DNA from 4 places in the Bacillus sp. JZ39 genome. Region 1 is predicted to be linked to each of the others. Evidence: riboswitches for the same ligand, from Rfam matches in the RefSeq annotation. Region 1 holds a riboswitch; each other region holds the start of a gene.
What was found. Region 1 has a riboswitch for S-adenosylmethionine ahead of mtnW (2,3-diketo-5-methylthiopentyl-1-phosphate enolase). Riboswitches for the same ligand answer to the same signal wherever they lie in the genome.
Positions count from the first base shown of each region.

Region 2: another riboswitch for S-adenosylmethionine. It lies ahead of M1D65_RS09930 (2-hydroxyacid dehydrogenase); the one in region 1 lies ahead of mtnW (2,3-diketo-5-methylthiopentyl-1-phosphate enolase).
Region 3: another riboswitch for S-adenosylmethionine. It lies ahead of M1D65_RS05935 (bifunctional homocysteine S-methyltransferase/methylenetetrahydrofolate reductase); the one in region 1 lies ahead of mtnW (2,3-diketo-5-methylthiopentyl-1-phosphate enolase).
Region 4: another riboswitch for S-adenosylmethionine. It lies ahead of metN (methionine ABC transporter ATP-binding protein MetN); the one in region 1 lies ahead of mtnW (2,3-diketo-5-methylthiopentyl-1-phosphate enolase).

Region 1 covers NZ_CP096389.1:1,395,083-1,398,521, forward strand. The annotation lists gene M1D65_RS07330 (carbon-nitrogen family hydrolase) at 1-579, opposite strand, end outside; gene mtnE (methionine-glutamine aminotransferase) at 674-1,870, shown strand; SAM riboswitch class I at 1,909-2,009, shown strand; gene mtnW (2,3-diketo-5-methylthiopentyl-1-phosphate enolase) at 2,094-3,311, shown strand; gene mtnX (2-hydroxy-3-keto-5-methylthiopentenyl-1-phosphate phosphatase) at 3,308-3,439, shown strand, end outside.
Region 2 covers NZ_CP096389.1:1,992,223-1,995,661, reverse strand. The annotation lists gene M1D65_RS09935 (molybdopterin oxidoreductase family protein) at 1-900, opposite strand, end outside; SAM riboswitch class I at 1,048-1,139, shown strand; gene M1D65_RS09930 (2-hydroxyacid dehydrogenase) at 1,236-2,258, shown strand; gene M1D65_RS09925 (FGGY-family carbohydrate kinase) at 2,276-3,439, shown strand, end outside.
Region 3 covers NZ_CP096389.1:1,149,350-1,152,788, reverse strand. The annotation lists gene M1D65_RS05945 (CvfB family protein) at 1-847, opposite strand, end outside; gene M1D65_RS05940 (YajQ family cyclic di-GMP-binding protein) at 946-1,437, shown strand; SAM riboswitch class I at 1,544-1,661, shown strand; gene M1D65_RS05935 (bifunctional homocysteine S-methyltransferase/methylenetetrahydrofolate reductase) at 1,751-3,439, shown strand, end outside.
Region 4 covers NZ_CP096389.1:3,147,750-3,151,188, reverse strand. The annotation lists gene M1D65_RS16220 (YusG family protein) at 20-256, shown strand; gene M1D65_RS16215 (toprim domain-containing protein) at 334-696, shown strand; gene M1D65_RS16210 (thioredoxin family protein) at 698-1,018, shown strand; gene M1D65_RS16205 (SCP2 sterol-binding domain-containing protein) at 1,125-1,469, shown strand; SAM riboswitch class I at 1,584-1,690, shown strand; gene metN (methionine ABC transporter ATP-binding protein MetN) at 1,796-2,821, shown strand; gene metP (methionine ABC transporter permease MetP) at 2,814-3,439, shown strand, end outside.

The DNA of each region.
Region 1 (3,439 bases):
AAAGCATTGGTTTTCAATGGCTCGCGCAATAAGCAGGCTTTTCCAATGATCAAGGCGGGGAAGAGGCCATTCCGCAGAAATAAACAGCACGTTGGCGCCTTTTGTCGTATGTTTTCTGATCCATTCCGGAAAACGGATATCGTAACAGATCAATCCAGAGCTTTTGACGCCGTCAAGCTCAAAGTATCCGTCTTCGGAACCGGCTGATAAATACAGATGCTCATCCATCAGCTGAAAAAGATGGGCTTTTCTGTACTCTTTAATGATTTGCCCTTCCTTATCCGCGATGTACATTGTATTATAAACATCAGAATTCTTCCTGACAGCGACCGATCCGGCGACAATATGAACACCATGTTTTTTTGCCGTTTTCTTCAGCCAGCTCTGAGCGGAGCGGCCGTCTTCATCAGCGAGTTCATCAAGATTGGCCAGATCATATCCGGTCGTCCATAATTCAGGCAGAACAAGAACATCAGCATGTTTGCTTTCTTTTTCGATGAAAAATTCAGCCTTTTTTATATTTTCCGAAGGTTTTCCGTATGAAATATCAAATTGAAGACAAGATATCGTCCATTTCATCTTTTTAACACCCCAAATTTTTCTTTACTTTTTTCATTTAACCATATATGATGATGGACTATCATTTCAAGATTTTTTTAGAAGGAGAGAATAGATGAAATTTGAACAGTCTCATGTATTGAAGGAATTGCCTAAACAATTCTTCGCTTCTTTGGTGCAGAAAGTGAACCGAAAGCTCGCAGAAGGACATGACGTTATCAATCTGGGACAGGGAAATCCAGATCAGCCGACTCCTGAACATATTGTTGAGGAGATGAAACGAGCTGTCGCTGATCCTGAGAATCATAAATATTCGTCTTTTCGCGGCTCATACCGTCTGAAGTCAGCGGCTGCTGCATTTTACAAAAGAGAATACGGCATTGATCTGGATCCGGAAACCGAAGTCGCTATATTATTCGGCGGAAAAGCCGGTCTAGTCGAGCTCCCGCAATGCTTGTTGAATCCCGGTGATACGATTTTAGTTCCCGATCCGGGTTATCCTGATTACTGGTCGGGTGTCACACTTGCAAAAGCAAAAATGGAAATGATGCCGCTCGTAAAGGACAGGGCGTTTCTCCCTGATTACAGCAGCATAACCGCTGAAGTAAGGAAACAGGCGAAATTGATGTATTTAAATTATCCGAATAATCCGACCGGAGCTGTTGCTACTTCCGAGTTCTTTGAAGATACCGTGCGTTTTGCGACTGAAAACGGAATCTGCGTCGTTCACGATTTTGCTTACGGCGCTGTCGGATTTGACGGCTGCAAGCCTTTAAGCTTTTTGCAGACTGAAGGTGCGAAGGATATCGGAATTGAAATTTACACGCTGTCAAAAACGTATAATATGGCAGGATGGCGGGTTGGCTTTGCCGTCGGAAACGCTTCGGTCATTGAAGCGATCAATCTTTATCAAGACCATATGTTTGTCAGTCTTTTCAGAGCGACTCAGGAGGCTGCAGCAGAGGCACTGTTAGCCGATCAGACGTGTGTGGCAGAGCAAAATGCCAGGTATGAGAGCAGGAGAAACGCTTGGATCACGGCATGCCGGGAAATCGGCTGGGATGTAACAGCTCCCGCAGGTTCTTTTTTTGCATGGCTGCCTGTGCCTGAAGGCTATACTTCTGAGCAGTTCTCAGATCTTTTGCTGGAAAAAGCGAATGTGGCAGTTGCGGCTGGAAACGGCTTCGGTGAATATGGCGAGGGCTACGTCAGAGTCGGACTTTTAACAAGTGAAGAAAGACTTAAGGAAGCCGCTTATCGAATTGGCAAACTGAACCTGTTTACCCAAAAAAGCATTGACAAGACCTTATAACGATGGGATAATTCAAAATAATTTATAAAATCTATATTTTCTTATCAAGAGCAGGCAGAGGGACGAGCCCGATGAAGCCCGGCAACCGACTTATAAAGCACGGTGCTAATTCTTGCAGCTAGCGGCTGAGAGATAAGATTCGGACGAGAAACGAAACCTCTTTAGACGCGATTGCAGTTTGAAGAGGTTTTTTGATATGGATGAAAATGAAAGGAGCTCTGGCATGAGTGAGTTATTAGCGACATATCTCCTGACCGAACCGGGAGCCGATACAGAGAAGAAAGCAGAACAAATCGCAACAGGATTGACAGTAGGCTCCTGGACTGATCTGCCCCTTGTAAAACAGGAGCAAATGCAAAAGCACAAGGGGCGGGTGATAAAAGTTGAGGAGAGAGAGGGAACTGCTGCATCAGAAAAACAAGCGGTCATCACAATTGCCTATCCTGAAATCAATTTCTCTCAGGATATTCCGGCTTTGCTGACAACAGTGTTTGGCAAGCTGTCCCTGGACGGAAAAATCAAATTAATCGATCTTCACTTCTCTGAAGCATTTAAGCGTGCACTGCCGGGACCGAAGTTTGGCGTATACGGCATCCGGAAGCTGCTGGGAGAGTTTGAGAGACCGCTGTTAATGAGCATATTTAAAGGCGTAATCGGAAGGGACCTGAGTGATATTAAAGAACAGCTCCGGCAGCAGGCGCTTGGCGGAGTTGACTTGATTAAAGACGATGAAATTTTCTTTGAGACTGGTCTAGCGCCTTTTGAAACAAGAATTGCAGAAGGAAAGCAAATATTGAAAGAAACGTATGAACAAACTGGACATAAAACGCTGTATGCGGTGAATTTGACCGGACGTACGGCTGATCTGAAAGACAAAGCGAGACGCGCCGCCGAGTTGGGAGCGGATGCGCTTTTGTTTAATGTCTTCGCTTACGGCTTGGACGTTATGCAAGGCCTTGCGGAAGATCCTGAAATCCCAGTTCCGATTATGGCGCATCCAGCAGTGAGCGGAGCGTTTACGTCTTCTCCGTTTTACGGTTTTTCTCACGCTCTTTTACTAGGAAAATTAAACCGATATTGCGGTGCTGACTTCAGCCTCTTTCCATCTCCATATGGTTCGGTTGCGCTTCCAAGAGCAGATGCACTGGCGATTCATGAAGAATGTGTGAGAGAGGATGCTTTTAACCAAACATTTGCGGTTCCGTCAGCAGGCATTCATCCCGGCATGGTTCCGCTATTAATGCGTGATTTCGGCATAGACCACATTATTAACGCCGGAGGAGGCGTACATGGACATCCGAACGGTGCCCAAGGCGGGGGGCGAGCGTTCAGAGCCATTATTGATGCGGTCCTAGAGGCCCAGCCGATTGATGAAAAAGCCGAACAATGCAAGGATCTTAAGCTTGCGCTAGATAAATGGGGAAAGGTTGAAGCCGTATGACGACTCGAAAACCTTTTATTATTTGTGATTTTGACGGAACAATCACGATGAACGACAACATTATAAATATCATGAAAACATTTGCTCCCCCAGAGTGGGTGGCATTAAAAGACGGCGTACTTTCCAAA
Region 2 (3,439 bases), 600 kb from region 1:
GATTCTGATAAAAGAAGGGGAGGTTTCCCCGTACATTTTTGCCAGTCGGTAAATATCTTCGGTACTGACACCGGTGATCGTCGATACCTTTTCAGGATCATATTGTTTCACGTGTTCACAGAGCTCTTCATAGCCAACCGTGTACTCGGACAGAAATGCTTCATCATGAAGGTTTTCTTTAAATAAAATGTGCATGATGCCAAGAGCAAGTGCACTGTCGGTTCCCGGTTTTATTGGGATAAACCAATCTGCAAGACGTCCTGTTTGATTTTTATGCACATCGATCACGACAATTTTGGCACCTTGTTTTCGCGCTTTTTGGGCGATCGTAATTTGGTGCATGTTTGTGCTGACCGCATTTATTCCCCAAAAAATAAATAGTTTTGTATGAATGGTTTCCTCAGGGTCGATTCCCGCGCTTATGCCCATTGTATATTTATAGCCTTCAGATCCCGCTTTGCTGCAAATCGTCCGTTCAAGCTGGCTTGACCCCATGCGGTAAAAAAAGCGGCGGTCCATTCCTTCAGCTGTCAATTTCCCCATATTTCCGTAAAAGCTGTAAGGAAGTATGCTTTCAGCTCCCTCTGCATCAATCAGCTGTTTCCAGCGGGAGGTGATCGTATCGATTGCCTCTTCCCAAGAAATCGGTTCAAATATCGCTTGGCCTTTCGCACCTGTTCGTTTGAGCGGTGTAGTCAGCCGCTTTTCATCATAGATGCGCTCCGTCATATTCCGGACTTTGTTGCATATGTTTCCGGCTGTGACAGGATGATCAGGGTCTCCTTGCATTTTTACGATTTTCCCGTCTTTTTTATGTATTAACAATCCGCACTGATCCGGGCAGTCCAGCGAGCAAACGGATTTGAAAATGCCGTTTTGTTGTGTGGCAAAAGATTTCATGGCCCAGTTCCTCTCTCTAGTTAGATATTTTGTAAGAATTATAACATTTCGGATGATAACGTCAATTCTGAAAAAAGAGATTGACATCAATCTGAGACTTCTTTATGATAAACGTATTCTTCATTCTGAAAATTACATACTCAACATTTTCTATCCAGAGAGGTGGAGGGACTGGCCCTATGAAACCTCGGCAACATTATTGTGCCAATTCCAGCAAGCGTCAGCTTGAAAGATAGGAAAGCAAGGTTTATACCGGCGTCTGCCTGTAACAGAGCGCGCCTATATATGAATCTCTTTCCATCTGCGGAAAGAGATTTTTTTTATGAAAAAATACGATGAAAAGGATGTTTTGCACCATGACGGTTTTGGTTACAGCACCGTACAACGAAGAAGGACGAAAAGAGCTAGAAAACTTGTTTGACTCAGTTGCTTATCAATCTTGGAAGGAACAAGGCCGGGCATATCGGGAGGATGAACTCATTCAGCTGCTAAAAGCAACAAATGCGACAGGCTTGATTACTGAACTTGATCAGGTAACAGACAGCGTATTTGCTTCTGTTCCCGAACTTTCATTTGTCGGTGTTTGCAGGGGAATGCCCTCCAATGTGGATGTGGCAGCTGCCTCAAAAAGAGGCATACCTGTTTTTTATACACCAGGGCGGAATGCACAAGCCGTTGCTGAAATGTTTATTGGAAATGTGATTTCCTTTCTGCGCCATACCAGCGCCTCGAATCAATGGCTGAAGGATGGAAAGTGGAACAGTGATTACCTGCAGGCTTATGTCAAATTTAAAGGAAATGAATTAACAGGAAAAACGGTTGGCATGATTGGGTTCGGGGCGGTTGGCCAAAGGATTGCAAAACTGCTGACTGCGTTTGACTGTAAAATAAATTATTACGATCCATTCATTCAAGACGATCATCCGCTGTATGAAAAAGTATCTCTTAAAACGGTGTTTTCAGACAGTGATATCGTTTCTGTCCATCTGCCTCGTACTGAGGAAACACTTGGATTTATTGATCGGAAGTATTTTGATCTGATGAAACAGAGTGCGATTTTCGTCAATACTTCAAGAGCAGTTGTTGTAAACCGTGAAGATCTTTTATCTGTATTAAAAGAACACAAAATCAGAGGTGCGATATTAGACGTTTTTTATCATGAACCTCCAGAGGAATCAGATTATGAATTGATTTCATTGCCTAATGTTCTGGCAACACCGCATCTCGCTGGAGCAACATTTGAAGTGGAGGATCATCACGTGACGATACTGAATAAAGCCCTCAAAAAGTGGAAGGGTGAAAAAACTCTTAATATTCCGACAATGTATAACAAGGACGAACTGAAAACAGGGGTATAAGAAAGGAGGCTAACAGAATGAAAAAACAAAAAGGCTATCTCGTTTTTGATATTGGCACAGGCAATGCGAGGGTAGCGGTCGTGAGTGTAACTGGCAGTGTTCTAACAGTTGAACGGGAGGACATCGTGTATTCCACAGAGACGCTTTACCCGGACAGCCGTTATTTTTCTCCTCAGGTGCTGTGGAAGCAGGTGATGAATTTGGCAAAACGTGTGCTATCCCGTTCGTGTGATATTGACATCATTGGTTTGACATCGACGAGTCAAAGACAGGGGATTGTTCTGATCGATCAAAACGGCGATTCTTTTCTTGGGCTGCCGAACATCGATAACCGCGGTCGAGAGTGGGAGGCGAGCATTCCCGATCGGGAAGAGATATACAGCCGCACAGGCCGCCTGCCAACCGCACTTTTTTCCGCGCTCAAGCTTTATGGATTAAAACAGCGCCAGCCCTCTTTATGGGAAAAGACTGCAAGCTTTACTAGCATCAGTGATTGGGTGACGTACCAACTGAGCGGAATATTAACATATGAACCATCACAGGCAACAGAAACCCTGCTGTTTGATGTGAAGCAAAACACTTGGTCAGAAGAGATGTGCGACATATTCGGCTTTTCTCCATCTATCCTTCCGCCTCTTGTAAGAGCGGGAACAGCAATTGGAACGATAGCAAATGAATATGCATCCGAATTAGGCCTTTCAATAAATGCTAAGGTTATAGCAGGGGGCGGGGATACACAGCTAGCTGTCAAAAGCACCGGAGCTGGACTTGAGGACATTGTCATTGTATCAGGGACAACAACGCCAATAACCAAAATTACTGCGGATCATGGCGACACAAAACATAAAGCCTGGCTGAACTGTCATACGGATCAAGGGCATTGGCTTGTGGAAACGAATCCGGGAATTACCGGCTTGAATTATCAAAAATTAAAACAGATTTTTTATCCGAATGAAACGTACGAAGTAATGGAGGAGGAGATTTCTGCACTTGCAAAAGAAGACCATGCATGTGTAGCGGCTCTCGGCTCTTATTTATCGGCTGAAAAGAATGCGTTAACGAGAGGCGGTTTTCTTTTTGATGCCCCGCTGTCAGCACATTTAAAGAGGGCACATTTTGTACGTGCAGCGCTAGAAGAGATCGCATTTTCAATTAAATGGAACTTTGACATTTTAACAGAG
Region 3 (3,439 bases), 250 kb from region 1:
TCATCAAATGGCCCAGCGCGCGTTTAAAGGCGGCTTTGCTCATATTAAAACGTTCTCTGATATCATCAGGCTGGCTTTTGTCACTGTACGGCATGGCACCGTTTCTCGTTCTCATATACGTTAGAATGCACTCAGCATCAACTGACATTGCATCCTGTTTTCTTGGAAGCAGCGACAAGTTGACTGAACCGTCTTCTTTCACTTGAATCACCCGGCCTGTGACTCTTGAACCGAGTCTTGGCTCCTCTTTTCTTTCTGACGGGTGAATAAAACAGCGGATACCGTCATCCGTGATCACGAATGAACCCGATGCGATCAGCCTGTACACCGTACCTGTCAGCTCTTTATTCATCAGATCTTCTGAAGCGTCGGTAAACAGTTCGCTGATGATATCTTCCGGCGCTGGTTTCGCAAACATGCGCCCCCGGTTCGTCACCTTCAGCATACAGTAAAGTTTGTCCCCTTTTTGCGGCCAGACATCTTCGTACGGCGGCAAATGCTCAGTTGCGACTAGTGCGTCCTTCGATAAACCGACATCAACGAAAACGCCCATATCTTCCACTTTATCCACCACTTCAACCCAGCCATATTCATCCGCGCTGATGACCGGAATTTTCATCGTGGCCGCAAGCCTTTCCTGCTGGTCTACGTATATAAAGACTTCTACTTCGTCTCTGTCCTCGATATCCTCAGTCATTTCACTGTTATGTAAGAGAACCGTATCTTCCCCATCGGTTAAAAAGTAACCGAAGTCGGTTTGGTGATCTATACTCAAGGTTAATTGCTGCCCTGGTCTCATGCTATCGTCCTTCCTGTTCCGCTTATTCTCTGCGGATTTTGTTAACATTTTTTCCAATCATCACAAATTGATTCTTTGTTCTATTGGAAGTTTCTCTTTATTCTACTATAATCAACACATAAGTTAAATGTTATGGAGGTTTTCATATGGCAAAAGAAAGCTCATTTGATATTGTATCCAAGGTAGAATTGCCTGAAGTGCAAAACGCAATCCAAATCGCACTGAAGGAAATCAGTACCCGATATGACTTTAAAGGCAGCAAAAGCGACATTTCTTTAGATAAAGAGGAGCTGGTCCTCGTTTCTGATGACGACTTCAAATTAAGCCAGCTGAAAGATGTGCTCGTCAGCAAATTGATTAAACGAAACGTACCGACAAAAAACATTGAGTACGGCAAGGTTGAAAACGCGTCAGGCGGAACGGTACGCCAGCGTGCAAAGCTTGTTCAAGGCATTGACAAGGACAACGCAAAAAAAATCAATACGATCATCAAAAACTCCGGACTGAAAGTAAAGTCTCAGGTGCAGGATGATCAAGTGCGTGTCACCGGAAAAAACAAAGATGACCTGCAGCAGATTATCTCAGCTGTGCGGGGAGCAGACCTGCCAATTGACGTTCAATTTATAAATTTCAGATAAATTTTCTGATTCCTATTGATTATTGTCTTTATTTTCGGTAAATTTGGAGAAAGGGAAAAACGCCAGGTATCTTTTGGCACTTCCTGACACGAAAATTTCATATCCGTTCTTATCAAGAGAAGCAGAGGGACTGGCCCGACGAAGCTTCAGCAACCGGTGTAATGGCGATCAGCCATGACCAAGGTGCTAAATCCAGCAAGCTCGAACAGCTTGGAAGATAAGAAGAGACAAAATCACTGACAAAGTCTTCTTCTTAAGAGGACTTTTTTTATTTCTCTTTTTTCCTTGCTGACGTGAATAAAGGAGGCAGACAATGGGACTTTTAGAAGATTTGCAAAGACAGGTGTTAATCGGTGACGGCGCCATGGGGACACTCCTCTACTCCTATGGCATTGACAGGTGTTTTGAGGAGCTCAATATTTCAAAGCCGGAGGAAATTCAGCGCATACATAAAGCGTATGTTGAAGCGGGAGCCAACATTATTCAAACGAATACGTACGGGGCCAACTATATTAAATTATCCAGACACGGTCTTGAGGATGACATCAAAAAAATGAATCAGGAGGCCGTAAAGATTGCGCGGGCTTCAGCAGGCGATGCATACGTGCTTGGAACGATGGGCGGCATACGGACATTTAATAAAAACGCGTACAGTCTTGACGAAATTAAGCGCAGCTTCCGCGAGCAGTTGTATCTGCTGCTGCATGAAGAGCCGGATGGCTTGCTGTTAGAAACATATTATGATTTGGAAGAAGCCCGTGAAGTGCTGAAAATCGCGCGCAAAGAGACTGATCTTCCGATTATGCTCAATGTCTCCATGCACGAGCAAGGCGTATTGCAGGACGGAACGCCGCTTTCTGACGCATTGCGCTCGATTGCGGATCTCGGAGCTGATATCGTCGGCATTAACTGCCGCCTCGGCCCTTATCACATGATTGAAGCGCTCAGCGAAGTGCCGATTTTTGATGACGTATTCTTATCCGTTTATCCGAACAGCAGTCTCCCTTCGCTTGAAGAGGGACGGCTCGTCTATGAAACAGACGACACGTATTTTCAAAACAGCGCGTCAGAATTCCGTAAGCAAGGCGCGCGGATTATCGGCGGCTGCTGCGGCACAACGCCGAATCACATTAGGGCGATGGCGGAAGCAGTTGGCGGGCTGGCTCCGATTACGGAAAAAGAAGTCAAAACCCGGGCCAAAGAATTCATTTCTGTTCATCACGAGCGAACCGAGCCCGGCCTGGATGAGATCGCAGCGAAAAAACGCTCTATTATCGTAGAGCTGGATCCGCCGAAAAAACTGAGCTTTGACAAATTTCTGTCCGCTGCTGCCGAATTAAAAGAAGCGGGAATCGATGCCCTGACACTCGCTGACAATTCTCTGGCGACCCCGCGGATCAGCAATGTTGCCTGCGGCGCTCTCATCAAGCAACAGCTCGATATGCGTTCCCTTGTCCATATTACGTGCCGTGACCGTAACATTATCGGCTTACAGTCACATTTAATGGGCCTTGATACGTTAGGGCTGAATGACGTGCTTGCGATTACAGGTGACCCTTCTAAAATCGGGGATTTTCCTGGTGCGACGTCTGTATATGATTTAACATCTTTTGATTTAATCAGGCTGATCAAACAATTCAATGAAGGTCTGTCTCTGTCTGGAAAACCGCTCGGCAAGAAAACGAATTTCTCAGTTGCCGCCGCATTTAATCCTAACGTCCGCCATCTGGATAAAGCGGTAAAACGGCTTGAGAAAAAAATAGATTGCGGCGCAGATTATTTTGTTTCTCAGCCTGTCTATTCCGAGCAGCAGCTTGTCGATATCCATAACGAAACAAAACATCTGAAGACGCCGATCTATATCGGCATCATGCCGCTGACAAGCAGCCGGAATGCCGAATTCATCCATAATGAAATTCCCGGCATTAAGCTGTCTGATACGATTCGCGAAAAAATGGCCCATGCCGGTGAAGATAAAGAAAAGCAAAAGGCGGAAGGCCTT
Region 4 (3,439 bases), 1.8 Mb from region 1:
GTTATGGGAGGTGTCCAATATGGCTTTCGACAAACAAAAGCTCGATGTCACCAATGACGTGACAGGCCGCTTTCAAAATGGCCGGCTCTCGTTATATCATGATAACGAGATGATCGGCCAAATGACAAGCATGAATGAATATGAGCTTAAGTCCGGTTATTCCTTTGAAAATGAGAAATTTTATAAGACAGCCGATGTGGTCTCTGGAGACGACGCAAAATATGTAGATTGTGACTACGAAAACGGCTGGTGTTAATGTTGGCGGTGAATTTCACTGCCTTCTTTTACAATCTGAACGTTTCAAATTTGACGCGGCAGGTGAACAAGATGAAGATGGATGAGCTGGAAAAGGTTATGATTGTCGAGGGGAAATCAGATAAAGAGAAAATCGAAAGCGTCCTGAATGAACCGGTGCGCATTATCTGCACAAACGGAACAATCAGCCAGCTGAGGCTCGAGGAATTGGCTGACGAGCTTTATGATAAAGACGTCTATATATTAGTTGATGCTGATGAATCAGGTGAGAAATTGAGAAAACAGCTGAAGCGTGAATTTAATGAAGCCTGCCATCTCCATATCGACAGAGCCTATAAGGAAGTAGCGGCTGCGCCCAGGCACCATGTCGCCTCTGTATTGCTGCGTGCGAATCTGAATGTCCATACTATTTTTCTTGAAAGAAAGTCCCGAGGTGTATAGCATGAAAGAACTCCAAGAACACGAACTTGATCACATTGAAGATGATGTGTACCTTCTATATTTATATACTCCGTTTTGCGGCACCTGCCAGCTTGCAAGCAAAATGCTGACAGTGGTGAAAGAAATGCTGCCGGATGTCGCCTTCTATCAAAACAATGTCAATTACTCTCCGACATTCGCAAAAGCGTATCAAATTGAAAGCGTCCCTTGTTTTCTGCTGTTTAAAGGCGGAAAGTTGGTAGAAAGAGGATATGCATTTCATTCCGTTTCTTATTTATATGAGCTGATCAAACAAAAATCATCTTCCGCATCCCATTTATGACATATTTCTCAGCATATCCAATGAAATTGTCGTTCGTTTTATAAAGGGGTTCTTGCGACAAAGAGAGAAATGTGTATGTATGACCAACAAATAGGAGGTTGTACATATGGAGAAAGCGGAAGTTTTAGAGGATGAGTATCAGCATCTGTTTTTAAAACCCCTTTTGAATGCCTCAACATTGCTCATTACCTTCCAAGGAGAAGCAGAAGCCTTAACCGTCTCAATAAACGAACAGGGAGAAATGAAAAAAGTTTCTCCGCCCCAAACGTCCAACCTGACCTTTTACGGAAACCAAACGGAAATTATTGATTTATTGCACGGAGACATTTCCCTGCAGCACCTCATTCAGAGCGGAAGCCTCAAAGTAAAGGGGTCATTCAGGGCCCTGTTAAAACTGGAAGCCATTCTCTGGCTGACAAATGGATTTTTTCAGAGGATTTTAAAAAATTAAAAAATAATAAATTATTATAATAGTAAAAGTTGACATCATTTATTTTATTGACATTTAATCATTCGCCGTGCTATTCTACATTAAGAATTTCCGGACGAAAAAGACTATATATTTCTCTTATCAAGAGAGGTGGAGGGAAGTGCCCTATGAAGCCCGGCAACCATCAACACTGTTGAAATGGTGCCAATTCACACGAAGCGTTCAGCTTTGAAAGATGAGAGAAAGGCATTTTATATAAGCCTTTCTGCTCAAGTGTGCAGAAAGGCTTTTCTTTTGCAGAAAAAACCGGAAGATTTCTTAGAATAGTGTTAAGGCAGGTGATTGTTTTGATCAATCTTCAGGATGTTTCAAAAATTTACAAGTCGAAACATGGAGATGTCAATGCTGTCCAAAATGTCTCGCTTTCCATTAAAAAAGGTGAGATTTTTGGAATTATAGGATATAGCGGAGCTGGTAAGAGTTCCTTAATCCGTCTGCTGAACGGCCTTGAGAAACCAACCTCAGGAACCGTGGAAGTGGCGGGAACCAAGATTAATGAAGTAAATGGACGCGGTTTAAGAAAAGCACGCCATGAGATCAGTATGATTTTCCAGCATTTCAATTTGCTTTGGTCGCGGACTGTCAGAGATAATATCATGTTTCCTTTGGAAATTGCCGGAGTGAAAAAGAGCGAGCGGATCAAGCGCGCCAATGAACTGATTAAACTGGTAGGTTTAGAAGGAAAAGAAAAATCATATCCGTCCCAGCTGAGCGGCGGTCAGAAGCAGCGTGTGGGAATTGCCAGAGCGCTTGCAAACAATCCGAAGGTTCTTCTTTGTGACGAAGCGACATCAGCATTAGATCCGCAAACGACAGATTCAATTCTGGATCTATTGTCCGATATTAATGAAAGACTCGGTTTGACGATTGTGCTGATTACGCACGAAATGCATGTCATCCGCAAAATCTGCAACAGAGTCGCCGTCATGGAAAACGGCAAGGTGGTCGAAGAAGGCGAGGTTCTCGATGTCTTCAAAAATCCAAAGGAACAAATGACAAAACGATTTGTTCAGCAGGTGACAGAGCCGGAAGAAACGAAAGAGACGCTTCAGCACCTTCTTGATGATACAGCATCAGGAAAAATGGTTCAGCTCACATTTGTCGGTGAGTCAGCTGAACAGCCTCTGATTACAGAGATGATCAGAAACTTCAATGTCAGCGTCAATATTCTGCAAGGGAAAATTTCGCAGACGAAGGATGGGGCTTACGGTTCACTGTTCATCCACATTGACGGGGACGAGGAAGAAGTGCAAAACGTGATCCGATTCATTAATGACAAACAGGTGAAAGCAGAGGTGATCACGAATGTTTGAAAAATACTTCCCGAACGTTGATTTAACTGAATTATGGAACGCGACATATGAAACACTTTATATGACGCTGATTTCTTTACTGTTTGCTTTTGTCATCGGGGTCATCCTCGGCTTGCTGCTCTTTCTGACGAGCAAAGGAAGCCTCTGGCAGAATAAAGCGGTCAACTCTGTGATTGCGGCCGTTGTTAACATATTCAGATCGATTCCGTTCCTTATTTTAATTATTTTACTATTAGGTTTTACGAAATTTTTAGTCGGCACGATCTTAGGGCCAAACGCCGCATTGCCGGCGCTGGTAATCGGCTCGGCACCATTTTACGCGCGCCTTGTTGAAATCGCGCTGCGTGAGGTGGATAAAGGTGTGATTGAAGCCGCTAAATCAATGGGCGCGAAAACGTCTACGATTATTTTCAAAGTGCTGATTCCGGAATCAATGCCTGCTCTTATTTCTGGCATTACGGTTACTGCCATCGCTTTGATCGGCTCAACGGCAATTGCCGGAGCCATTGGTTCAGGAGGCCTTGGAAACCTTGCGTACGTAGAAGGATATCAGTCTAATAACGCTGATGTTACCTTCGTTGCTACTGTGTTTATTTTAATCATCGTGTTTATTATTCA